Loktanella sp. M215: one gene and its partners. The protein of the gene in region 3 binds, or shares a complex with, the protein of the main gene of each other region. Links are inferred from orthologs where the notes say so. Each region holds a gene or a part of one and is shown on either strand. Other genes may lie near its edges.

What was found.
Region 1: the proteins of accD (region 3) and accB are in contact, whole or in part, in a solved structure (PDB 8UXZ), measured with the Escherichia coli proteins. The link is inferred for Loktanella sp. M215 from one-to-one orthologs.
Region 2: the proteins of accD (region 3) and GLR48_RS08050 are in contact, whole or in part, in a solved structure (PDB 8UXZ), measured with the Escherichia coli proteins. The link is inferred for Loktanella sp. M215 from one-to-one orthologs.

What each region holds. Positions count from the first base shown.
Region 1 is NZ_WMEA01000001.1:2,216,955-2,223,141, forward strand. Bases 2,108-4,815 are described here. They hold accB (acetyl-CoA carboxylase biotin carboxyl carrier protein), read right to left. Parts: upstream 3,854-4,815; coding sequence 3,362-3,853; downstream 2,108-3,361. Other genes in these bases: accC (acetyl-CoA carboxylase biotin carboxylase subunit), read right to left, coding at 2,108-3,351; GLR48_RS10870 (hypothetical protein), read right to left, coding at 3,967-4,386; GLR48_RS10875 (ABC transporter ATP-binding protein), read right to left, coding at 4,510-4,815. Outside these bases: GLR48_RS10835 (hypothetical protein), read left to right, coding at 1-210; GLR48_RS10840 (RidA family protein), read left to right, coding at 214-633; GLR48_RS10845 (NADH:ubiquinone oxidoreductase subunit NDUFA12), read left to right, coding at 659-1,042; GLR48_RS10850 (DUF2155 domain-containing protein), read left to right, coding at 1,039-1,395; aat (leucyl/phenylalanyl-tRNA--protein transferase), read right to left, coding at 1,359-1,994; more of accC, read right to left, coding at 2,005-2,107; more of GLR48_RS10875, read right to left, coding at 4,816-5,259; GLR48_RS26060 (hypothetical protein), read right to left, coding at 5,331-5,582; GLR48_RS10885 (branched-chain amino acid ABC transporter permease), read right to left, coding at 6,102-6,187. UniProt on the Escherichia coli protein: This protein is a component of the acetyl coenzyme A carboxylase complex; first, biotin carboxylase catalyzes the carboxylation of the carrier protein and then the transcarboxylase transfers the carboxyl group to form malonyl-CoA.
Region 2 is NZ_WMEA01000001.1:1,644,963-1,651,237, forward strand. What follows is about bases 2,475-5,270. They hold GLR48_RS08050 (acetyl-CoA carboxylase carboxyltransferase subunit alpha), read right to left. Parts: upstream 4,456-5,270; coding sequence 3,493-4,455; downstream 2,475-3,492. Other genes in these bases: GLR48_RS08040 (cell division protein FtsX), read left to right, coding at 2,475-2,638; GLR48_RS08045 (lysophospholipid acyltransferase family protein), read left to right, coding at 2,635-3,387; GLR48_RS08055 (L-malyl-CoA/beta-methylmalyl-CoA lyase), read right to left, coding at 4,561-5,270. Also shown: GLR48_RS08030 (zinc-ribbon domain-containing protein), read right to left, coding at 1-884; GLR48_RS08035 (cell division ATP-binding protein FtsE), read left to right, coding at 1,053-1,724; more of GLR48_RS08040, read left to right, coding at 1,721-2,474; more of GLR48_RS08055, read right to left, coding at 5,271-5,517; cueR (Cu(I)-responsive transcriptional regulator), read right to left, coding at 5,674-6,063; GLR48_RS08065 (heavy metal translocating P-type ATPase), read right to left, coding at 6,060-6,275. UniProt on the Escherichia coli protein: Component of the acetyl coenzyme A carboxylase (ACC) complex. First, biotin carboxylase catalyzes the carboxylation of biotin on its carrier protein (BCCP) and then the CO(2) group is transferred by the carboxyltransferase to acetyl-CoA to form malonyl-CoA.
Region 3 is NZ_WMEA01000001.1:3,822,195-3,828,516, reverse strand. Bases 1-2,843 are described here. They hold accD (acetyl-CoA carboxylase, carboxyltransferase subunit beta), read right to left. Parts: upstream 1,967-2,843; coding sequence 1,034-1,966; downstream 1-1,033. Other genes in these bases: GLR48_RS18795 (CPBP family intramembrane glutamic endopeptidase), read right to left, coding at 2,025-2,843; GLR48_RS18805 (bifunctional folylpolyglutamate synthase/dihydrofolate synthase), read right to left, coding at 1-1,004. Also shown: more of GLR48_RS18795, read right to left, coding at 2,844-2,975; ilvD (dihydroxy-acid dehydratase), read left to right, coding at 3,038-4,801; GLR48_RS18785 (dihydroxy-acid dehydratase), read left to right, coding at 4,807-5,418; GLR48_RS18780 (DUF6478 family protein), read left to right, coding at 5,497-6,270; GLR48_RS18775 (hypothetical protein), read left to right, coding at 6,280-6,322.

The DNA of each region.
Region 1 (6,187 bases), 1.6 Mb from region 3 along the record:
CCGATACAACCCTCCCTTGACACATCGGGCGATCCTCAGACGTGGTCGATGTTCTTTTGTGCCTACAACTGGCCAAAGGACATTGCTGACAATTTGGCAACGGCATTGATGACCAGTGGATCGTTTTACAATGGTCGGCCGCAAGGACAGGACTTGTACATCTATGCACCGGGTGATGGTCTCATCGCTCGTATCAGATACGGAGATTGACCCATGACCGTCACACACATTTCCACCGGATCGCCGTTCGAGGAGAAGATCGGCTATTCCCGCGCTGTCGTGGCCGATGGCTGGGTCTTTGTGGCGGGCACGACGGGCTATGATTATGCCAGCATGACCATGCCCGAGGATGTCCGCGACCAGTGCCGCAATGCGCTGGACACCATTGCGGACGCATTGAACAAGGCGGGCAGCGGCCTCGATCATGTGGTGCGGGTCAATTATATCCTGCCGGATAGCGCTGACTGGGAACCCTGCTGGCCCATCGTAGCAGAGGCCTTTGCCCGCGCCCGCCCCGCCGCCACGATGATCCGCGCGGGCCTTCAGACGCCCCAGATGAAGATCGAGATCGAGGTGACGGCCCGGTTGCCCGAGGCCGGTGCCTCTGGACCTTTGGCCGCCGTTGGGGCATGACGGGGACAGGCAACCGGAGACGATCATGGGCTTTGCACGCAACCTCGCACGCGCTTTCACCTGGTGGGACGGGCAGACCTTTGCCACCCAGTTCTGGACGTGGCGCAAGGGCGAGCGCGTGGGTGAGGACGCCGGCGGCAACATCTTTTACCGTAACGCCGATGACAGCCGCCGCTGGGTGATCTTCAACGGCGAGGCCGAGGCGTCCAAGGTCGCCCCCGAATGGCACGGCTGGCTGCACCGGACCTGGGACGAGCCGCCGACGGAACGCCCTCTGGTCCACCAGCCTTGGGAAAAGCCGCACCTGGCCAACCTGACGGGCACGCCCGAAGCTTATGCCCCCAAAGGCTCGATCCGCAGTGCGGCGCCCGCCGACCGGTCCGATTACGAGGCCTGGACACCGGAATGATCCGCGCGCTGGCCCTGTGCCTGACGCTGCTGCCGGGTTTGGCTGCCGCGCAGCAGGCGTCGTCCCTGCCGGGTGGCATGCTGCGCGTGTTGGACAAGGTGACGGGGCACCTGACGGATCTTGAACTGAAAGTCGGTCAGTCGGAAAAGGTGGGGTCGCTGCTAATCACCATGAACGACTGTCGCGTTCCCGCCGACAATCCGACCGGCGACGCCTTTGCGGAGCTGAAGGTCAACGACCGTAATGAGCAGGTGCCGGTCTTTGACGGCTGGATGATCGCCTCTGCCCCCGCGCTGAACGCGATGGATCACCCGCGCTATGACGTCTGGGTGATGCGGTGCGAGGCGACCTGATCCAGCGGGATCGGGCCGGCGGGCCCGAAATCGGCCGCGATGGCCAAAGCTTCTGACAGACGCCGTTCATAGCCGCTGCGCGGGATTTCTTCGGCCCCCAGCGATTCCAGATGCGGCGTTATGAACTGCGTGTCAAACAGGCGGAAACCGCGCGCCTGCAACCGCTGGATGGCGCAGGCAAGAGCCACCTTCGACGCGTCGGTCACGGTGGAAAACATGCTCTCGCCAAAGAACGCAGCCCCGATGGTGACGCCGTAGACTCCGCCGACCAGCGTGTCGTCCTGCCAGACCTCGATCGAATGGGCATCGCCCTGCGCGTGCAGGGCCTGATAGACATCGAAGATCTCGGCGTTGATCCAGGTTTCGGCGCGGTTTGCACAGCCCCGCACGACACCGGCGAATGCCTTGTCGGCGCTGGCGGTCAGATGCCCGCGCCGCAGGGTCTTGCGCAGGGACCGCGAGACGTGAAAGCGGTCCAGCGGCAACACGCCGCGCATCCGGGGCTGGACCCAGAACACCTCTGTGGCGTCGCGGGTTTCGGCCATGGGAAAGATACCCTGCCGGTAGGCGTGCAGCAGCAGGTCGGGTGTCAGACCCACTGCCATCCGTTCAACCCAGATGCGTTTCGAGCCAGTGTTCCAGCCAGTGAATGTTGTAGTTGCCGGTCTGCACGTCCGGTTCCTGCAACAGCGCGTGGAACAGGGGAATCGTCGTGTCGACACCGTCGACGATCAACTCTCCCAGCGCGCGGGCAAGACGCGCGAGGGCTTCGGGCCGGTCGCGGCCGTGGACGATCAGCTTGCCGATCAGGCTGTCGTAGTAGGGCGGGATACGGTAGCCGTCGTAGAGCGCCGAGTCCATGCGCACACCAAGGCCGCCCGGCGCGTGATACTGGGTGATCGTGCCGGGGCAGGGGCTGAAGTTCGGCAGCTTTTCCGCGTTGATCCGCACCTCGATGCTGTGGCCGCGGATCTTCAGATCGTCCTGGGTGAACGACATCGGCAGGCCGGCGGCGACGCGGATCTGTTCGCGGACCAGATCGACGTCGAAGATATTCTCGGTCACCGGGTGTTCGACCTGCAGACGGGTGTTCATCTCGATGAAGTAGAACTCGTCGTTTTCGAACAGGAATTCGATGGTGCCGGCGCCGATGTAGTTGATCCGGGCCACGGCGTCGGCGCAGACCTTGCCGATGCGCGCGCGCAGTTCGGGCGTGATCGCGGGGCCGGGGGCCTCTTCCAGCACCTTTTGGTGGCGCCGTTGCAGGGAACAGTCACGCTCGCCCAGATGCACCGCGTTACCCTTGCCGTCGCCAAAGACCTGAATTTCGATATGGCGCGGGGTGGTCAGGTATTTCTCGATATAGACTTCGTCGTTGCCGAAAGCGGCTTTTGCCTCGGCCCGAGCGGAGTGGAACGCCTTTTCGATGTCGGCGGCGGTTAGCGCCACCTTCATGCCGCGGCCGCCACCGCCGGCGGTGGCCTTGATGATGACCGGATAGCCGATTTCCGCGCCGACGCGCTGGGCATCCTTCAGGGTCGGCACGCCGCCGTCAGAGCCGGGGACGCAGGGCACGCCCAGCTTTTTCATCGTGTCCTTGGCGGTGATCTTGTCGCCCATGGTGCGGATATGCGCGGCGGTCGGGCCGATGAAGGTCAGCGAGTGGTCTTCGACCACCTGCACGAAGGCCGCGTTTTCCGACAGGAAGCCGTAACCGGGGTGGATCGCCTGCGCGCCGGTGATTTCACAGGCCGCGATGATCGACGGAAAGTTCAGGTAGGACTGGGCCGAGGAGGGCGGGCCGATGCAGACGGCCTCGTCCGCCATGCGGACGTGCATGGCGTCGGCGTCGGCGGTGGAATGCACGGCAACGGAAGCGATGCCCATTTCCCGGCAGGCGCGCACGACTCGCAGGGCGATTTCGCCCCGGTTCGCGATCAGGATCTTGTCGAACATGGTAAAACCCCTATTCGATGATCATCAGGGGGGCGCCGAATTCCACCGGACCGCCATCCTCGACCAGGATACGTTTCACGGTGCCGGCACGGGGTGCCGGGATGTGGTTCATGGTCTTCATTGCCTCGATGATCAGCAGGGTGTCGCCTTCCTTGACCGTCGATCCGGTCGACACGAAGGCGGCTGCACCCGGTTCGGCGGCCATGTAGACGGTGCCGACCATCGGCGAGGTGACGGCGCCCGGATGGGCGGCGGGATCGGCCGGCATCGCGGGGACGGGGGTCTGCATCTGGGCCGAAGTGGCGGGCGCTGCGGCCTGCGCCATCATCGGCTGCTGCGGCGCGGGTGCGGCCTGGATATGACGGCTGACGCGGACGTTCAGGCTGTCGTTTTCGGCGTAGTCGCGCTTGACTTGCAATTCGGTCAGGTCGTTGGCGCGCAGCAATTCGGCCAAGGCCTGAATGAAACTGACGTCGCTGTCCTGAGAGGTCTTATTGCCCATGATTTTCCCGGCCACTGCTTTTGTTCCATGACAGACGCGGCCTGAAGACCGCGCGATTGGCGGACTTATAGGCTAACAGCGCGTGGGTGGAAAGCGTTTGCGGCCGTTTCGGATCAGCCGGGCAACGGCACGGGAATGGGTCGTGGATCACGCACCCCGCTTGCGGCCGGGTCTGACCCGGTGTCGGGTGCCGGACCGGTAGCAGATCCGTCGTCAGCGTCGGCCTGCGCCTGCACGGCGGGATCCTGAGGTTCGCGGCTGTCGGTCTGGGCCTTGGTGTCGGCCTGACCGCGCGGCAGCATTGTGACACCATAGGGTTTCAAGACCCGCTCGATCTTGGTGATGCTGTCAGAGGTATCGGTCATGCGTGCTTCGGCCACGGCCCCTTTTTGTGTGTATTGGGACGGCATGGGCAAGGGAATGAAGGGTGTCGGATCGCGTGCCAGGGCTGCGGCGTCGGCGGTCGGTCTATGGTCCATGATGGGCACGGTCAAAGGCGACGGCGCTGCAATGGACGTGAGTGGGACGAGCATGACGGGACTCCTTGCTTTGAGGGGTGGAAGGGGACCCCTCAAACATCGAACGATCCGGTTACCCACTGGTAAACCGGATCGCTGATTCAGAGTGAAAAGCGAATCAATGGTTAACGACGCAGATCAAATAGCGAGATATTCGGCCCGCAGTTTCTCGTTTTCGAGGACTTCCTGCGCCGATCCGTCGAAGACAACCGATCCGGTGTCCAGAATCACGGCACGATCCGCGAGTTTCAGCGCGGCGACGGCGTTCTGCTCGACGATGATCGTCGTGATTCCCTGATCGCGGATGATCTTCAGCGTTTTCGCAATTTCCTGCACGATGACAGGCGCTAGTCCTTCGTAGGGTTCGTCCAGCAGTAGCACCTTGATGTCACGGGCCAGCGCGCGCGCGATGGCCAGCATCTGCTGTTCGCCGCCCGAGAGGGTGACGCCTTCCTGCTTGCGACGCTCTTTCAGGCGCGGGAACAGTTCGTAGATCCGCTCCAGCGACCAGCCGATCGGCGGGGCGATCTGGGCCAGTTGCAGGTTCTCCTCGACCGTGAGGCCCGCGATGATGCAGCGGTCTTCGGGCACCAGCGCGATGCCGTGGGCCGCAGCCTGATGGCTTTTCATCAGGTGCAGCGGCTGGTGATCCAGCCAGATCTCGCCGTGCTTCAGTTCCGGGTTGCCCAGCCGCGCGATGGTGCGCAGGGTCGAGGTCTTGCCGGCGCCGTTGCGGCCCAGAAGGGCGAGGATCTCGCCTTCGTGGATGTCGAAGCTGACGTTCTGGACGATGTAGCTTTCGCCGTAATAGGCCTCGATTTCCCAGACCGAAAGGAAGGGGCGGTCGACGGCGGCAGAGTTCTTCTTGATGTCGAATGGGGCGGTCATGTTCTGTCCTTATGCGCTGGCCAAATTTTCATCGAAAATTTGGAGGCTCCGATTTATCGATGTAAAATCGGCTAGATCTGCGTTTCGCCCAGATAGGCTTCGCGCACCTTCGGGTCGACCTTGATCTGGTCGGGGCTGCCTTCGACCAGCGGCGTGCCTTGCGCCATGACCGTGATCCGGTCTGCCAGGCTGAACACCACCTGCATGTCGTGTTCGATGATCGCCATGGTGATCCCGCGCTTGACGCGGATATCCTTGAGCAGGGCGATGGTGTTTTCCGTATCCGCCCGCGCCATGCCGGCGGTGGGTTCGTCCAGCAGCATCAGGCGCGGTTCCTGCACCAGACACATCGCCATTTCCAGCCGCCGCTTGTCGCCGCGCGAGAGCGAGGAAGCCACGACGTTGGATTTCGACAGCATGTTGACCTCGTCCAGCATCGCCTCGGCCTGATGGCCGATCTCGCGTTCGTGGCGGACGGGTTCAAGAGCGTGCATCCGGAACGATCCGTCGCGTTTCGCGAAACAGGGGATCAGGACGTTTTCCAGCACCGTCAGATCGGCAAAGATCTCTGGCGTCTGGAACACGCGGCTGATGCCCATCTGCGCGATTTCGAACGGTTTGCGGCCCAGCACGGACTGGCCATCGAACATGACCGACCCGCTGTCGGGGATCAGTTTGCCCACCAGCACGTTCAGCAGGGTGGATTTACCCGCACCGTTCGGGCCGATGATGGCGTGGACCGTGTTTTCCTGAATGGACAGGTTCACGTCACCCAGCGCCTGCAAGCCGCCGAAGCGCTTGTTGATGCCTTTGACTTCAAGGATTCCCATGGTGTTCTCTCCTTATTCCGCAGGCTTCTGGCGGGCGGCGTCGCGTTCCGCCGCGGTGGCGTTGCCGGACTTGCGGCTGAAAAATGCGCCCAGCCGCT
Region 2 (6,275 bases), 2.2 Mb from region 3 along the record:
GCGTTCAGCAGGCTTTGCACCTGTGCATCCAGCCAAAGCCGTCCGGCGTCGATCGTGCCGACGTAGGCTGTCAGCGGGTCCGCCAGTGCTGGCACGCCCGCGGCGATGTCGTCGGCAAAGACATAAAGCAGCGCCAGCGCCGCAATCACGGCCAGCGTGCCAAAGAACCCGCGACGACCGCTCTTGCGGGCCTTGACCTGCTCGGCGTGTCGCTTCGGCAGGGCGTCACGCTCTGCACTGGACCGCAGGGTCGAGTTGATTTCTTCGATGTCCGGAAAGATCTCGCGCCGCCGCCCCGTCGGTGCCTCGGGGATTGCGGCCACGGCCACCGTTTCGGGCTGCCGCGCCGGGGGCGCATCGGACGGGCCGGGGGCGCTGGCGCGCACGGCGGCCAGCGGCGGCGCAGGTCGGACCGGCTCGGGATCGCGCAGGCCAAGGTCCTGCTGCTGCTCCAGACCACCGCCCTCAGAGCGTCGCGCCGCTTCCTCGCGGGCGGCTTCCTCGCGCAGGATATCCGCGATCGAGGGGTCAAGCTGCGTGCGGCCCGGCGCGCGCGGCGCCGGTGCGGTGGGGCGCGGCCCATCGGCGCCTGCGGCAGGTCCGGCTGTGGCTGGCGCTAAGGGCGCGACGGGTGCGGCCGCAAATGGTGCCTTTGCAGCGACCGGCGCCGGCTGCACATCCTCGTCGGCATCGACCTCAGGATCCGGCGCCTTGTCCCGCTCTGGCGCAACGGCCTCCGGGTCTTCCATCCGGGCCGAGGGGGCGGCGGCGCTTTCGAACCAGGTATGGCCGCAGTTCGAACATTGCACATCGCAGCCATCGACGGGGATGACGTCGCCGTCGACCTCGTATTGCGCGCCACAGTTCGGGCAGATCAGCCGCATCGAATCAATCCTTTGCACGCCAATGCAGGCCAACGCGGCCTATCCCCTGTGCCATTTCTAGCAAGGGCGGTCACGCGCGCCAAGGTTTGCACGGGCTATTCACTGGATTGCATTGTAACCTGTTGCAGATTTGGGCAAAAGACCCGAAGGCCGGGCGAGGAGACCAGCGTGATCGAGCTATCTGACGTAGCCTACAGCTATGGCGGCGCGCAGCTGTTCACGAATCTGACTCTGGCGCTCACGCCGGGGTCGTTCCAGTTCCTGACGGGCCCCTCGGGTGCCGGCAAGACGACGCTGCTGAAACTGTGCTACGGCGACCTGCGCGCGACGGGCGGGCGTGTCAGCCTGTTCGGGCAGGATGCCGCGACGATGGCGCGCGACGATGTCGCGATGGCGCGGCGCCGGATCGGTGTCGTGCATCAGGATTGCCAGTTCCTCGATCACCTGCCCGTCGCCGAAAACATAGCCCTCCCGTTGCAGGTCGCCGGTCGCGCTGCCGAAGCGTCCGGCAATCTGGACGAACTGCTGGCCTGGGTCGGGCTGTCGGCACAGGCGCAACAACTGCCACCGGAACTGTCGGGCGGTGAACGCCAGCGTGCCGCCTTGGCACGGGCCGTCATCACTTCGCCCGACGTCATCATCGCCGACGAGCCGACGGGCAATGTCGACTGGGAGATGTCGCAGCGCCTGCTGACCCTGCTGGTCGAGCTGAACCGCATGGGCAAGACCGTCCTGATCGCGACCCACGACATGAACCTGATCCGCGCCGCCAAGACACAGGTCAGCGCGAACGTGTTGCGCCTGAAGGGCGGTCGTTTGCAGACCGGGGTGGCACTGTGAACCTGCGCGTGCCATCGGGCCTTGCGCGTGCGCTGGCGCTGCTGGTGGGCAACCCCAGCGCTGACCGTGCCGTGCCGCCGACCGGGTTCACCGCCCGCCTGACGGTCTTTACCGCCGGGTCCATGGCCTTTCTGGCGGTCTTCGCCATCGCATTTTCGCTCGCCACGGGGCGGCTGGCCGACCGCTGGTCCGCGGAACTGGCCCGCACGGCCACGCTGCGCATCTCTGCCCCGGTCGATCAGGCCGCAGCACAGGTCAGCCGCGCGCTGACGGTGCTGGAACAGACCCCCGGCGTCGCCACCGCCCGCGCCTTGACCGACGACGAAGAGCGTGCCCTGCTGGAACCGTGGTTCGGCCCCGACCTGCCGCTCGATACCCTGCCGATCCCGCAGCTGATCGAGATCACGGAAACCGCCGAGGGCTATGACGCGACGGGCTTGCGGGCACGCCTGCAGGCCGAGGTGCCGGGGGCGGTACTGGACGACCATACCCGCTGGCGGGCACCCCTTGTGGACGCGGCCAACCGCCTGCGGACCATGGGCTGGGTCGCACTGCTGCTGATCGGGGCCGCCACGGCCGCGATGATCACGCTGGCGGCACAGTCTGCCCTGTCGGCCAACGCGCAGGTGATCCGTGTGATGCGCCTTGTTGGCGCGCGTGACAGCTATATCGCGCGGGCCTTCGTGCGCCGGTTCACCCTGCGGTCAGGGCTGGGCGCTGCCATCGGCACCGCCGCCGGCCTGATCGCCGTGGCCGCATTGCCCGGTGACGCCGACGCGGCGGGCTTTCTGACGGGCTTGGGCTTTCAGGGGTGGGGCTGGCTGGTGCCTCTGCTGATCCCGCCACTGGCCGCCGTCACCGCCTTTTTCGCCACCCGGGCCGCGGCCCTGCGCACGCTGAGGTCTCAGGCATGAGTTACGCTCTCCAATGGGTCCGGTCGCTGGCCTTTGCCATCGTGATGTATCTGCTGATGGCGGTCATGGGGATCCTGTTCCTGCCCTATGCGATGATCGACCGTGACGGCGCGATGAAGACCTGCAAGATGTACGCCCGCGCGGTGATCTGGCTGGCCGGCTGGATGATCGGCCTGCGGTTCGAGGTGCGCGGCAGCCCCCCCGTCACCGGCTGCATGATCGCGGCCAAGCACCAGTCCTTCATGGATGTCATGTTCATCTACCAGCTTCTGCCGCGCCCGCGCTTCATCATGAAGCGCCTGCTGCTTTATGCGCCGGTGCTGGGCTGGTTTGCCTATCGCGCGGGATGCATCCCCGTCGATCGTGGCAAGAAAGGCCGCGCGATCAAGGACATGCTGGCGCGGGTCAAGGCCGGCGACGCCGCGCCGGGACAGCTGTGCATCTATCCGCAGGGCACCCGCGTCGCGCCGGGGGCGGTCATGCCCTACAAGAAGGGTACCGCGGCGCTCTATGCCGAGCTGGGACAGCCGGTGGTGCCGGTCGCCACGAATATCGGGGTCTTCTGGCCCAAGCGCGGCATCTACCGCAAGCCCGGCACGGCGGTCTTTGCCTTTCTGGACCCGATCCCGCCGGGCGGGTCGCTGCGCGGTTTCCTGCGCGAGCTGGAAGAGGCGATCGAGACGCAGTCCAATGCTCTGGCCCGCGAGGCGGGTATGACCCTGCCGCTGCCGCCCGTGTCAGAGGTCTGACCGAAATCGGAGTCGTTCAGTAGGGGGCGGCGTGGCTGGGGGCGCTGCCCCCGGCGCGATGCGCCTCCCCCGAAGTATTTTTGACCAGAAGAAGGGCGAAGCCGGTCAGGCGGCAAGGCCCTTCTTGCCGAGTTCGAGGTACTTGCGGCGCCGGTCGAGGCGGACCTGATCCGGGGCCACCTTTTCCAGTTCGGCCAGAGTTTTTGTCAGCGCCGCACCCACGGACTGGACTGCAGCTGCGGGCGCGCGGTGCGCGCCGCCCAGCGGTTCGGGAATGATCCGGTCGCAGACGCCCAACTCTTGCAGGTTCTGTGCCGTCAGACGCAGGGCGGCGGCGGCCTCTTGCGTCTTGGCCGCGTCCTTCCACAGGATCGACGCACAGCCTTCGGGGCTGATGACCGAATAGATCGAATGTTCCAGCATCAGGACACGGTTCGCGGTGGCAAAGGCCACGGCGCCGCCAGATCCGCCCTCGCCGATCACGACGCTGATCAGCGGCACGGACAGATCGAGGCAGGCCTCGGTGGCGCGGGCGATGGCCTCCGACTGGCCCCGCTCCTCTGCCCCCTTGCCGGGATAGGCGCCGGGGGTGTCGACCAGCGTGACGACCGGCAGCCCGAAACGGTTCGCCAGTTCCATCAGACGGATCGCCTTGCGATAGCCTTCGGGGCGGGCCATGCCAAAGTTGTGGGCGATGCGCGATTTCGTATCGTGCCCCTTTTCGTGGCCGATCACCACGACGGACCGCCCGTCGAACCGCGCAAGACCGCCCATCACGGCATGGTCGTCGGCAAAATTCCGGTCACCGGCCAGCGGCGTGAAATCGCTGAACAGGGCCGCGATGTAATCCTTGCAATGCGGCCGTTCCGGATGCCGCGCCACCTGGCATTTGCGCCAGGGCGTGAGGTTGGCATAAAGCGATTTCAGCAGGTCGCGGCTTTTCTTGTCGAGCGCCGCGGCCTCTTTTTCCACGTCCATCTCGGCGTTCTCGCGCGCCATGGCGCGCAGCTCTTCCGCCTTGCCTTCGATCTCGGCGAGCGGTTTTTCGAAATCGAGGTACTGGGTCATGGAAACGCCTTCATTGCCTGACGCCGATATAGGCGACGTGCACCCCGATTTGCAATGGTCGCAGCCTCGGCCGGGCGTTTACCCGGCCGGATGAATAGGTCGGCGTCAGCCTGCGATCATCTCGGATTGCTTCACGATGACCTCGGCCTGCTTGATGCTGGCGATATCGACGAGGCGCCCCTTGTAGACGGTCGCCCCTTCGCCCCGCGCCTTGGCGTCCTCCATGGCGGCGAGGATCTCGCGCGCCTCGGCCACGGCAGCGTCGGAGGGGGTAAAGACCTCGTTCGCCAAGGCGATCTGCCGAGGGTGGATCGCCCATTTGCCGACCATGCCCAGCGTGGCGCTGCGGCGGGCCTGCGCACGATAGCCTTCGTCGTCCGAAAAATCGCCGAACGGGCCGTCGACTGGCAGGATGCCGTGGGTTCGGCAGGCGGCGACGATCGCGGTCTGCGCCCAGTGCCAAGGATCGGCATAGTGGCGCGTGTCACCCTGCAGCATGTAATAGTTGTCCTGTGTCCCCCCGATCCCGGTGGTCTGCATGCCCATCGAGGCGGCAAAGTCCGCCGCACCAAGGCTCATCGCCTGCATCCGGGGCGATGCGGCCGCGATTTCGTTCACGTTGACTAGACCGGCGGCGGATTCGATGATGACCTCGAACCCGATGCGCCGGGTGCGTCCCTTGGCGGCCTCGATCGCCGTGACCAGCGCGTCGACGGCATAGACGTCCGCGGCGCAGCCCACCTTGGGGATCATGATCTGGTCCAGACGGTCGCCCGCCTGCTCCAGCAGGTCCACCACGTCGCGATACCAGAACGGCGTATCAAGGCTGTTGATCCGGACCGACAGATGTTTCGTGGTCCAGTCGACGTCGTTGATGGCGGTGATGATATTCGCTCGCGCCGCCGCCTTGTCACTGGGGGCGACCGAATCCTCCAGATCGAGGTTGATCACATCCGCGTCCGACGCTGCCATCTTGGCAAAGAGTTTCGTATTGGATCCGGGTCCGAAAAGCTGGCACCGGTTCGGGCGGGCGGGGGGCGTCGGCTGCAGGCGAAATGACATGGAAAAGGTTCTTTATTTCATTTGTATGTCGTCTTTGGGTATATTGTTGCGCATTCAAGCGCAAGGTGCGTAATGCACCTGCAGCAATCTGGCCAGACACCCCGCAGGTTGAAAGGTGACGTACTGCGGGCGTCACGGCTTGCGCCCGTACCGCTGTCAGGCGGTATGTTCAAGGTTATGCAGGATCGGGCAATCCGGCCTGTCGTCGCCCGCACAAGACGACACCAGATGCGACAGGGTCTGCTGCATGGCGCGCAGATCGGCAATCTTGACCGCGATCCGCGCCAGATGATCGGTGGCGATGCGGCGGACGTCGGCGCTGGCGCGGTGGCTGTCGGCCCAGAGCGCCGTCAGGGCGCGGCAATCCTCGATCGTGAACACAAGCGCCCGGGCGCGGCCCAGAAAGATCAGCCGGTGCACGTCGCTGTCGCTGAACGCGCGATAGCCGTTATCGTCGCGCCGGGGCGTCACGAGGCCGATGTCCTCGTAGTAGCGGATCGTCTTGGGCGGCAGGCTGGCGCGCGTGGCGGCTTCACCGATATTCATGGACGGACCTCTCGTGTCACGTTGCGGGCGGCCGGGGCGACTGTCGCGCGGGGCAGGTCGGGTGCGGCCGAGGGCACGCGCCGCAACAGCAGTGCGTTGGTCAGCACGAAGACGCTGGACAGCGCCATTGCCCCCGCCGCCAGCGCCGGCGACAAAAACGTGCCGTTCAGGGGATACAGCACCCCCGCCGCCACCGGGATCAGCGCCACGTT
Region 3 (6,322 bases):
GTGTTCAGCATGCCGCAGATCAGATGAGTCGGGCGCGGGGGCAGGGCAGCCAGCGTCGCGGCAAGGACCAGACCGGCGGCGGGGTTGTGGCCGCCGTCCAGCCACAGCTCTGCCGGGCGGGCGAGGTCGACCAGCGCGCCGGTCGTCAGGCGCTGCATGCGGGCGGGCCATGTCACCTGCGTCATGGCCTTGGTGCAACAGTCTTCGTCGGTCGCGGACTGTCCGGCGGTGGCGGACAGGTGACGCAGGGCGGCGATCGCCATGCCGGCGTTGCCGATCTGGTGCGGGCCGGGCAGGGCGGGCAGCGGCAGGTCCAGCAGGCCACGCTCGTCCTGATAGATCAGGCGGTCGCGTTCGGTCGTCACGTGCCAGTGCTGGCCGTGGACCAGCAGGGGGGCGCCGACGCGGGCAGCGCGCGCCTCGATCACGTCAAGGCCTTCGTCGTGCTGGGGGCCGACGACGCAAGGCACGCCGCGTTTCAGGATGCCCGCCTTTTCGCCGGCAATCAGCGCCAGCGTGTCACCGAGGTAGCTTTGGTGGTCCAGATCGACCGGCGTGATGACCGTCAGGGCAGGCTTTGCCACCACGTTCGTCGCGTCCAGACGACCGCCGAGGCCGACCTCCAGCAAGGTGTAATCCGCGGGCGTTTCGGCAAAGGCGAGCAGGGCCGCGACGGTCGTGATCTCGAAATAGGTGATCGGGTCGGGGCCGTTGGCGGTATGGGTGCGATCCAGCAGCGCGGTCAGCGCGTCCTCTGAAATCAGCGACCCGGCCAGGCGGATGCGTTCGTGGAACCGGGCAAGGTGCGGCGAGGTATAGGCGTGGACAGTCGCGCCCCGCGCCTCCAGCCCGGCGCGGATCATGGCCTGCGTGCTGCCCTTGCCGTTGGTGCCGGCGATGTGGATCACCGGTGGCAGACGGTCCTGCGGATTGTCCAGACGGTCGAGCAGGCGCCAGACGCGGTCCAGCGTCAGGTCGATCACCTTGGGGTGCAGGGACATCATCCGCGCGAGGATGACGTCGGAACCCGGCGTCACGGCTGGACCGGCAGCGCCGCCTTGTCGTCCAGGGCGTGGCTGTCGATATGCGGCGGCGGCAGATCGCCCCGGACGGCGGGGGGCAGTTTGGTCAGGATGCGGACGATGGTGATGAGTTCGTCTTTCAGGTCCGTGCGCTTGGTCACGCGGTCCAGCATGCCGTGATCCAGCAGGTATTCGGCGCGCTGGAACCCTTCGGGCAGTTTCTCACCGATGGTCTGTTCGATGACGCGGGCACCGGCAAAGCCGATCAGCGCGTTGGGTTCCGCGATCTGCACGTCGCCCAGCATGGCGTAGGATGCGGTCACACCCCCCGTCGTGGGGTGCGTCAGCACGACGATGTAAGGCAGGCCCGCCTCTTTCAGCATCTGCACGGCGATGGTCGTGCGCGGCATCTGCATCAGGCCAAGGATGCCTTCCTGCATGCGCGCGCCACCGGCGGCGGAAAACAGGATCAGCGGGCGGCCCATTTCGACGCTGCGCTCAGCTGCGGCGACGATGGCGTTGCCGACATACATCGACATCGACCCGCCCATGAAGCTGAAGTCCTGCACGGCGGCGACGATGGGGGTGCGCCCGATCTCGCCCTCTGCCACCAGCATCGCGTCACGCTCGCCGGTCTTCTTGCGCGCTTCCTTCAGGCGGTCGGTGTATTTCTTCTGGTCGCGGAATTGCAGCGGGTCCGCCACGGGGTCCGGCACCTTGACGTCGGTGTAGATGCCGCCGTCGAACAGGGCGGTCAGCCGGTCGCGGGCGGTGATCGGCATGTGGTGGCCGCAATTGGTGCAGACGTTCAGGTTGTCGGCCAGTTCGCGGTGGAACAGCATCGTGCCGCACTCGGGGCATTTCGTCCACAGGTTGTCGGGCACTTCACGCCGGGAAAACAACGAGTTGATCGTCGGGCGGACGTAGTTCGTGATCCAGTTCATCGCGGCTTACCTATCAGCTTTATCGCCCCGAAATAGGCTGTTGCCGGGTCGAATGCAATCAAGCCCTGATCGCGATGCGCGCGGCCAGCCACATCACCAGCACGCCCATCGCCGAATAGGCCAGATCGAAGAGCGTGGCTGTGGTCGCCAGCCCCTCCAGCCCCGCGGTATTGATGGTCTCGGCGGTGTCGGGCAGCAGGAACAGGGCCAGCCCGAAACCGGGCGCCCCCATGAAGCCCAGCACGAGGGCCGCAAAGAGGTTGTTGCCCAGATGCAGGCCGATGGCAGCGCCGAGGTTGCCGGTGCGCGCGGTCAGGTCTGCACAGGCAGCACCCAGCATCGCCGCCCAGACGGCCCACATCGCGCCTTCGGCCAGACCGTCGCCGTTCAGCAGGTGGCTGGTGCCGAAATAGACTGAGGGCAGCAGCATCCAGACGCGCTTTTTCAGACTGACCGCGGCGAGTTGCTGGGTCAGGTAGCCGCGGAAGTAGATCTCCTCTGTCGTGACCTGCAGCAGGATCGCGAGGGCGGCGGGGATCAGCCACAAGAACCAGTGGCCAAGGGGGGCGAGGATCAGGTCGCGCAGGTCCGGGGCCAGATCGAAGGGTTGCTGCACCAGCAAAACGAGGCAGACCGCGACCAGCACGCGCCCCAGATCGCGCAGCAACGGGCCAAAAGGCCCGGTCAGACTGGCGGGGCCGCGGCGGTGCAGCAGGGCGATCAGCACCAGCAGGGCCGCCAGATCAAGGCCGAAGCCCGCGTAATTCAGCGTCTCCAGCACCGCGTCGGGCCAGGACCAGTTGATATAGGGATCGAGGATGTAGGGTGTCGTGGAAAAGGCGACCTCGAACCCGATGATGACGAGGGCCACCCGCCACAGGCCGGGCAGGGCCAGCGCGGGGCGGCGAAAGGTGCGCAGGGCGCTGTAGGCTGTGGGCAGGGACATGGGGCAGGTGTGGCGCAGCTGCGGTGGCTGCGCAATGTCCGAACGCGCGGCAGGGCTCTGCATTGCGTCTTGTGTCGCGGCAAGGTGCAAATTAGACCAAGGGCAACTTGAGAAGGACCCATCCCATGGCCACGAACCGCCCCGACAAATCCAAGCTGCCCAGCCGTCACGTCACCGAAGGCCCCGCGCGCGCGCCGCACCGGTCGTATTACTATGCCATGGGTCTGACCGAAGAAGACATCGCACAGCCCTTCGTCGGCGTCGCCACCTGCTGGAACGAGGCGGCGCCCTGCAACATCGCGCTGAACTGGCAGGCCCAGTCCGTCAAGGCGGGCGTGATCGAGGCGCATGGCACACCGCGCGAATTCACCACGATCACCGTCACCGACGGCATCGCGATGGGCCACGAGGGGATGCGGTCGTCTCTGGCGTCGCGCGAGGCGATTGCCGACTCGGTGGAGCTGACGATGCGCGGTCACGGCTATGACGCGCTGGTCGGTCTTGCGGGCTGCGACAAGTCGCTGCCGGGCATGATGATGGCGATGATCCGGCTGAACGTGCCGTCGGTCTTCATGTACGGCGGGTCGATCCTGCCGGGCAAGGTGCCCGAAGGTGCCAATGTCCCCGCCGATTTCGCCGACCGCGACCTGACCGTGCAGGACATGTTCGAAGCCGTCGGCCGTTACCAGAACGGTGAAATGACCGACGAACAGCTTGCGATCCTGGAAAAGGTCGCCTGCCCGTCAGAAGGCGCCTGCGGCGGCCAGTTCACCGCCAACACGATGGCCTGCGTGTCCGAAGCCATCGGTCTCGCGCTGCTGAACTCGTCTGGCATGCCGGCACCCTTCAAAGATCGCGGCCAGTATGGCGTCGCATCCGGCAAGGCCGTCATGGACCTGATCACCAACAACATCCGCGCCCGCGACATCGTCACGCGCAAGTCTCTTGAAAACGCTGCCCGCGTGGTGGCCTGCACCGGCGGGTCCACCAACGCCGGTCTGCACCTGCCCGCAATGGCGCACGAGGCCGGGATCGACTTCGACCTCTGGGACGTCTGCGACATCTTCAAGGATACGCCCTATTTCGTCGACATGAAACCCGGCGGTCAGGCCGTGGCGAAGGACCTGTATGACGCCGGTGGCATTCCCGTCGTGATGAAGGAGCTGCGCAAGGCGGGCCTGATGCACGAGGATTGCATCACCGCATCGGGCCGCAGCATCGGCGAGGAGATCGACATGATCACCCGCGATCCCGACGGCAAGACCATCCACTTCATCGACAACCCGATCACCAAGACCGGCGGCGTCGTCGGTCTGCGCGGCAACGTCGCACCCGACGGTGCCATCGTGAAGGTCGCAGGCATGACCGAGGAACAGCAGGTCTTTACCGGCCCCGCCCGCGTCTATGAAAACGAGGAAGAGGCCTTTGAGAGCGTCAAGGCGCGCACCTACAAGGAAGGCGACGTGCTGGTCATCCGCAACGAAGGCCCCGCAGGCGGCCCCGGCATGCGCGAAATGCTGGCGACGACCGCCGCCCTGTCCGGGCAGGGCATGGGCAAGAAGGTGGCACTGATCACCGACGGTCGCTTCTCTGGTGCCACCCGCGGGTTCTGCGTGGGTCACGTCGGGCCGGAAGCGGCCCATGGCGGCCCCATCGCGTTGCTGAAGGATGGCGACATGATCACGATCAACGCCCTGACCGGAGAGTTGTCCGCCGACATCTCTGCCGAGGAGATGGACGCCCGCCGTGCCGCATGGTCCGGCCCGAAAGAGACGATCTATGCCTCCGGTGCGTTGTGGAAGTATGCGCAGCTTGTCGGCGGAGCGCGCAAGGGGGCGGTGACGCATCCGGGCGCCAAGCACGAAAAGCACATCTACATGGACCTTTAAGGGTCGTGCGGTGGGGCCTGCCTGCGGCACTGGCGATGATCGCGGCACTGGCGGGCTGCGAACCCGTCTCTCTGACCGCACCGGGCGAGCCTTCGGTGCGGCTGGTGGGGGACGTGCTGGTGGGCGGGCCTGCGGGCTATTGCGTCGATCCGGTCGTGACGCGGCCCCGGCAGGGCTTTGCCTTGCTGGCCGCCTGTGCGGCGATGACCGCTGACGAGACCGACACCTATCCGGGTGACATCGCGCTGATCACCGTGACGGTGGGCGATGCGGGCAGTGCGGTCGTGGCGGGGCAGGAGGAGGACTTCAAGACCTTCCTTGAGACGCCGCAGGGGGCGGCGCTGCTGTCGGCCTCGGCCATCGGCGGGCCGGTCGCCGTGCGGCAGACCCAGACGGACGCCAACGCCGTTGCGGTCTATACCGAGGATGTCGGCCCCCCCGGCGTCAAGGGCACGCAGACGCAGGCCTGGCGATTGTTCACGGACATGCGGGGCCGGCTGGTCACGATTTCCGTACGCGGCCTGTCGGAGGATCCGCTGTCGCAAAGCACCTCGCGCGCGCTGCTGACGCAGATGCTGGCGATCCTGCGGCGCGCCAACGACGAGACGGCGACATGAGCGCGACGGGGCTGTTTCCTTTCCCTTGGCGATTTGCCAGATAGACTGCTGACGACGCACTGAACGGGACCTGTCGACATGGGACGCAAGACCAAAGGGGTGATGGACGCGCTGTTGCACACCCGCGTCCTGCGACGCTGGACTCGTGCCGCGCGCCAGGCGGCGACCGAAGAACTGCAGGTGCTCCGCGTACAGCGCCAGCAGGCCCGCGATCTGTCCGCCCGCCTGACCGAACTGATGTTTCACGCGGACGGGCGCCTTGCGATGCCGCAGATCGGATCGAACGCTTTTGCCCGGCCCGCCGGGACTCTGTGGTCGTGGCGGCCTCTGCTGTGGCGCGGTCCGCTGCCGCAAAAGGGGATGACGGCCGTGTCCAGCAAGACCGCTCTGGGCGACGAGGTGACGCTGTTTCACGACTGCGCCGTCAGCGAACTGACGCTGCGCCAGCTGCGCAACACGCGCGAGGAGGACCTGTCTCCCTTCGGCCTGCGGCTGGACGTGTTCCGCTTTGACGGCTCGTTCCTGTCGCTGGCGCTGGATCTGCCGCCAGAGGCGGTCCAGGGCATGACCCGCCGCCAGATTCTGCGCGTGTCCATCGTGGTGGAGGTCGAGAAGCCGCTGGAAATCTTTGCCCGACTGAATATCAACCACGGTCCCAACACCGAACAGATGGTGCAGGAACTGCCCCGCAAACGGGGCGAGGCCATCGTGGAATTCGACCTTGCCTACACCGAGTTGAACGAGAAACGGATCGAGAAGGCCTGGCTTGACCTGATCTTTGAGGGGCCGGAGATGAACCAGATCACCCTGCGCGATGTCACGGTCTGCCGTTACCCGCGCGCCGAACTTTAAGGGGGCGACATGTCCGACCTGACACTGACGAAAACCCGCATGATCGCGGGTA